2 linked regions of the Desulfobacula toluolica Tol2 genome follow. The protein of the gene in region 1 interacts with the protein of each later gene in a pairwise test. Links are inferred from orthologs where the notes say so. Each region holds a gene or a part of one and is shown on either strand. Other genes may lie near its edges.

Region 1 (3,196 bases):
TTTTGGCATCTTTTTCAACATCCGCCATATCTCCATCCAGTTCTATGATCAACAGAGCTTTAATCCCTCTGGGCAACTCAAAACTGAGGGACTCTTGTACAAGATGCAGACAGGCTTCATCCAGATATTCAACACATCTTGGGACTACGGCTTCTCTCATAATATTGGATACGGTTTTCGCAGCCATTTGCATGCTGTCAAAAAACACAGCCATTGTTTTAACGGCATCCGGCTTGGGCAACAGCTTTAAGGTAATTTCAGTGACCACAGCCAATGTTCCTTCAGATCCTACAATCAATCGGGTCAGATCGTATCCGGCCACCCCTTTTGCAGTGGATACGCCGGTTTGAATCACCTCACCGGAAGGCAATACCGCCCTCAACCCCAGGACATAATCCCGTGTCACTCCGTATTTTACGGCCTTTGGCCCACCTGCACATTCACCGATATTCCCTCCAATTGTACACACGGATGAACTTGACGGATCAGGAGGATAAAACAGACCTTTTTGCTCTGCGATTTTGTGGATATCCGCGACAATCACACCTGGTTGAACCCTCACGATAAGATTGTTTTCATCAACATCAAAAATCTTATTCATACGGGTTGTTACCAGCACCAGTCCGCCTTTAACCGGCACTGCCCCTCCGGTCATCCCGGAACCCGTGCCACGGGGAACCACAATCAATCTTTCTTTTGATGCAAATTTTAAAATCCGGGAAACTTCTTTCTCAGACCCTGGAAAGATAACAGCATCAGGCAGAAAACATGTCCCTGTGGAATCATATGCGTAACACAACAGGTCTTCTTTTTCTCTGGTGCAATTTTGTTTTCCTGATATCTTTTGAAGCTGTCTGTAAAGAGTACCGGAAAGTCCCATTTAGAGTTTTCCTGCTTCGATTTTCTTGGAAAGATAGTTCATTTGCTCAAACAGAACCCCTTTTTGCTTTAACTCTTTTTCAACTGCATTGATGGAATATATGGCAGTCGCATGATACCGGTTAAAACTTGTGCCGATTTTTTTTATTGGTTGGTCTGTATATTTTTTGGAAAGAAAAATTGCCATTTGCCGTGGTTTTACAATTCTTTTTTTCCTGGAAGGCGATACGATATCTTCTTCTGAAAGCGAAAATTCTTTGCAAACCAGCTTTTTAATGGATTCAATCGAAATTCTTTTCTTTACATTGGTAATATTGGCCAACACGCTTTTTGCAAGCTCAATATCAATATTATATCCCATCAGCTGACCTTTTGCCGCCACACCAAACAGACCGCTTTCCAACTGCCGGACATCGTCACTTAATTCCTGGGCAATATACTCGGTCACATGATTGGGAATTTTACACCCGAAACTTTTTGATTTCTTTTTTAATATTCTGACTCGTGTTGAATAATCAGGTTTTCCAATTTCCGTAACAAGCCCAAGAGTTAATCTGGATCTTAGCTGATCATTGAGTTTTGGGATCTCATCTGGAAGCTCACACCCTGAAAATATAATTTTTTTATCCGCTTCAAGAAGATAATCCAATGTAACGGCAAGTTCACTTTGTGTTGCATCCTTGCCTGATAAAAAATGAACATCTTCTAAAATCAACACATCACATTTTCTTCTGAATTTCTCTTTAAACTGTTCTATAGTCTTATTTTTCAAAGAAAAAATCATCTCATTGGTAAAATCTTCCGCTGTTACATAATAGACTCTTTTTGACTGGCTGTTCTTAATAATATGATATCCGACAGCCTGGGACAAATGACTTTTTCCAAGACCTGTTTTTGATAAAAGATAAAGAATGCTTGATCCGTTGATGTTTCCCTGGGCAAGGGACAAAGATGCGGAATAGGCAAAATTTGAATTATCCCCTACAACAAAATCATCAAATGTAAATCCTTTTTTAAACATCCGTCCATTGTTAAATTTTAACTGTAGTCCTGGAAGCTCCAATTGTTTTGACCGGTTAGCCACCAGAGGAATGGCTGAAACAGTGTCTGAAGTTTTATTATTTTTCCCTGAACCTGTTTCTTTTTTGGAAGACACCTTAAAATCAATACGTATATCATCCACCCCTAATTTTGAAAATTCTTCTTTAAAAGTTAAAAGATAATTGTCTTTTAACCGTTTGATAAAATAGTCGTTAGGGCTGGACAATTCAAGATGATCCTGATCAAAATCCAGAAGTTCAACCGGGTCTATCCACATCCTATAACTATGATCAGGTAATGTTTTTTTAATACGGCCTTTTACTTCTGTCCAGCATGATTCTATATTTTTCAAAAAAAAGCCCTTTCTTCCAAATTGAAATACCGAATTTATACGGTAAATTTAATAATTAATGATGAATAAAATTGATGTTCGAAAAAGTATGAGGGTTTTTTTATTGAAATATCGAGTATTGGTCAAATCGAATCAACAGCATTAAATAAATATTAGATTTTAATTTGGCATCATTTTTCAACTATCTTATTTTATTTGATTTTTTTTCGTGAAACAAGATTTTCCCCTAACATTACAATTGGTTCGACAACCTGCTATATTTCCAAGAGATCTCTATGTGTCAAGGCAAAGTTTTAATTATTTGAAAAAAAATTTTCCTCTTATTTACTCTTGTTTTCTATTATTTCCTCCAAATTAAATTAAAATTTCTTTTTTTTTTCAATTCTTAATTTAATAAGGGTTTCACAATTTTGAACATAGTTTTGAACATAGTTTTGAACACAATTTATATTTACACTTTTATTTTCCAATAGTATATTGCACTTTGTTTTACAAAAATTTTCCTTAAATAACGGCCATGGCAGATTATGCTGCCACAATAAAGCATGAAAGATATTTGATTCCAACAGGTTAGAAGTTCTTTCATATAACTGTCACAAGCAGACCTGGTATTTCATCCTGGTTTGCCCACAACAAAGATTGAAAGTTGCTGTTTGGATTTTTTAAGGACTTTCATATAAAACATAAATATTTTAAAGGTATGGCTATTTATTATGAAACATTCAAACGCCCGGCACATTATCGGCATAACCATGGGAGACCCTGTGGGAATAGGTCCAGAGATACTTGTAAAAGCCTTAAACGATTCAACTCTTTATGCTGTGTGCAAACCGCTTATTCTTGGTGACTCCCATATTATAAAAAAGGCCTTAAGTCTTTTAAATATCAGCAACAATATTAATATCATAGACAACCCTGAACAAG
Region 2 (3,164 bases), 1.8 Mb from region 1 along the record:
AAAGACTGCCCCTCTGCTGAGTTTTAAGCTCGGGAACCAGCTCATAAATGGTGTTTACATAATCAGTGTCCTGGAACCCGTCAATCAAAAATAAGTTTTCGGTTTCAGACTGTATTAAAAGGTACTCCAGTTCCGCAGTCTTATAATTGGTGTTAACGGTCAGCAGAACAGCACCTATTTTGGCTGTTGCAAATTGCAAAGCAACCCAGAACGGAATATTGGTGGCCCATACAGCCACTTTTTCACCCTTTTGAATCCCCAACGCCATCAGCCCCCTGGCCACTTCATCCACTAAAGAATTAAATTGCCGATAGGTCAAGCGAAAGTCCCGATCCACATAAACAACAGCATCATTGTCGGGAAACCGGGCAGCGGTCTGATCAAGGATTTGCCCCAGGGTAAGTTCTCTTAACGGGCTTTCATTTTTCATGGCTTTATCCCCTCCTGCTATTCAGGTATATAGATGACCGCATGGATCTGTGCTTTTTCATCCCCCACACAGCTCACATAGTGAGGAACCACGGAATTATAATACACGCTGTCCCCTTCATTGAGAACATAGGTCTCTTTTCCGTAAATGACTTCAATGCTTCCTTTGAGTACGGCAATCCACTCTTCACCTTCATGGGAGGAGAGGTTCTTCTGGCTTGCTGATTCAGGAAGGATTTCAACAAAAAAAGGTTCCATGTGGCGATCGGTTTTTCCCATGCCCAGGGAAAAAAAGTTCAGGGTTGCGGCCTTGTTTTTCTCTGCCAGCACACTGAACTGAGCGTCTCTTTGGGCGTTACGAACAATATACGGGTCAGTTGTTTCCTGGTCATCCAGAAATGTACCCAGCCGGACACCGAGCGTTCTTGCGATTTTCATCAAAGGCCCTAACGGGGGATAAATATTTTCTGCAAGCATGGTCTCAATAAAATCTTTTTCAAGACCTGTCTCTTTTGCAAGATTGTCAACGTCGATCTGCCTTTTTTCCATGAAATATTTAATACGTTGGCTGATTTTTCCAGTATTCATCGTTCCTCCATGCATTTTTTTTTAAAAATGTTTTATAATATATAGTCAGGGCGTTGTCAAAAAAAATGCCTTTTTAAGGAAACATCTGCAGACCTTATACAAACCCCATACAAACAAAAAACTCAATTTTTTAATTTGTCTGTTAAATTCAATTTTTAAATTCATCCGGAATAAGGCAAACCGGTATGGGCTCCATTTTATGTTTATTGGCAGCATGAAATTTCTGGTAGATGGACACCACTTTTTTCTGTTGCTCGGTCAATGCTTTTTTTTGGGGGGACTCCAGGTATTGCATGGCCCATTCCAGTTCCGCATAGGTGGCACCGATCTGGCTTTCATCGGTTCGCTCGTCTTCCCATAGCCCGTCCGTGGGGGGCGCTTTCAGGATATCGTCAATGATGCCCATGGCTTTTCCCAGTTCATAAACTTCGGATTTCATCAGGTCGGCAATAGGTGAAAGATCCACTCCGCCATCTCCATATTTGGTATAAAATCCCACGCCAAAATCCTCAACCTTATTGCCGGTGCCGACCACCAGCATTTTGTGGTTTGATGCAAAAGCATACAAGGTGAGCATGCGAAGTCTTGACCGGGTGTTTGCCATGGTCAGGCCGTCCTGTATATGATGGGGAAAGCTTTGTTTCATCTGCTCAAAAACAGGGGTCAGGTCAAGATCGGTTCCTTTGACCATATTAAATTTTTTTTCCAGCCATGCAATATGATTTTCAGACCTGGACACCTGATCTTTTGCCTGGTGAATAGGCATGTTAACGGCAAGAACCGGTTTGCCGGTTTTCGCGCACAGGGTTGATGTTACGGCTGAATCTATTCCTCCTGAGACACCAATGGCAAACCCTGTTAAACCTGATTTTTCAAGGTAATTATCCAGCCACTGAACAATGTGATCAATTACTTTTTGAGTTTTCATAACCAGCCTTTCATAACCAGTTTTTTCATCCTTTTTCATTTTATATGAAAGTCTTAAAAAATTCATACATAGACTTTCAATCTTTGTTGTGAGCAAACCAAGGTGAAATAACAGTTTTGCCCGTGGCAGTTATATGCAATGCATTTTAAACATATTTCACGAATTTAAGAACCCGGACTCTTGTTGTCAATCACCCCATGCTGCCGGACATATTCATACAAAATAATTGAGGCTGCCACACTCACATTCAGGCTTTGGGATTTTCCAAACTGTGGAATGGTAAGGGGCCTGACCTCGGGAAACAGGTCAGGTTCAAAGCTGATGCCATATTCTTCGTGGCCGAATATAAAGGCACTTTTAAGGGGCATCCGGGTGTGTGTTATGGACTGTCCTTTGCCGGGTTCCAGGATAAACGGGATATAGCCGTTGTTAACCAGGCTGGTATAACAGGAAAAAAAATTCTTGTGAAATACGGCCGGAACCCATTTAAAAGCACCCATACCCGGTGCAGGATCAAAAAAATCAATGCCGACCAAATGAATTTCACGGGCACCAAAGGCATCAGCACTTCTGAAAATTTTTCCGATATTATAGGTCGGTTTTAAATGGTCCAGCACAATGACACATTCATGAATACCGGACTTGGCCAGATAGTTCTTGTTTCTCTGCCGTCTGAAGCGCCTTTTGGCCATATCTCTTTCAGACTTCATCATCTGCCGGACTTTATGAGGCCCCATACACCTTCTCCAACCGTTCATATTATTATTTTGCCCAACTTTCAGACTGATGGCAAAACAGGGTAAGACCCCACCAGAATTTTGCCAAAGTCCAAATTCAGGATCTGATATACAATGACAGGGCATAAATTGCAACGATTGGCAAATCCGCCAAACCTGTTTTTGTGCGGGTGTGAAGCAAAATATACCCTGTTATGGGTAAAAAAAGTTATGGGTAAAAAAAATGGAACTGTTGTGGAAAACCAGTTAAATCATGATCTGCCGGCAAGAATCAAACAGGGTTAAAAAAGTTTGAAAAATCCAGTTCATCAGGCCTGGAAAGATCCATTTCCCCCATTTCAACAATATGCCCCCCATATCCGCATTGAATCATGAATCTATGCATTTGAGTTATGGAATCATCTGATATCAATTTGTCGGTTTGCGGATATCTGTTGTACACCATGCCAACAAGCTTGATATTTCTGGTTTTCAAAGCTTCA

The links.
Region 2: the proteins of dnaA (region 1) and nadE interact in binary tests that used the Escherichia coli proteins (3 or more experiments, as listed by UniProt). The link is inferred for Desulfobacula toluolica Tol2 from one-to-one orthologs.

Annotation. Positions count from the first base shown.
Region 1 is NC_018645.1:2,660,539-2,663,734, forward strand. The notes cover bases 77-2,939. They hold dnaA (chromosomal replication initiator protein DnaA), read right to left. Parts: upstream 2,273-2,939; coding sequence 881-2,272; downstream 77-880. Other genes in these bases: TOL2_RS12295 (FAD-binding oxidoreductase), read right to left, coding at 77-880. Also shown: more of TOL2_RS12295, read right to left, coding at 1-76; 4-hydroxythreonine-4-phosphate dehydrogenase PdxA, read left to right, coding at 2,986-3,196. UniProt on the Escherichia coli protein: Plays an essential in the initiation and regulation of chromosomal replication. Binds in an ATP-dependent fashion to the origin of replication (oriC) to initiate formation of the DNA replication initiation complex once per cell cycle.
Region 2 is NC_018645.1:4,475,230-4,478,393, forward strand. The notes cover bases 56-2,886. They hold nadE (NAD(+) synthase), read right to left. Parts: upstream 1,946-2,886; coding sequence 1,166-1,945; downstream 56-1,165. Other genes in these bases: TOL2_RS20295 (AMP-binding protein), read right to left, coding at 56-430; TOL2_RS20300 (cupin domain-containing protein), read right to left, coding at 448-1,017; TOL2_RS20310 (TrmH family RNA methyltransferase), read right to left, coding at 2,110-2,682; TOL2_RS25040 (hypothetical protein), read left to right, coding at 2,797-2,886. Outside these bases: more of TOL2_RS20295, read right to left, coding at 1-55; more of TOL2_RS25040, read left to right, coding at 2,887-2,967; bioD (dethiobiotin synthase), read right to left, coding at 2,954-3,164. UniProt on the Escherichia coli protein: Catalyzes the ATP-dependent amidation of deamido-NAD to form NAD. Uses ammonia as a nitrogen source.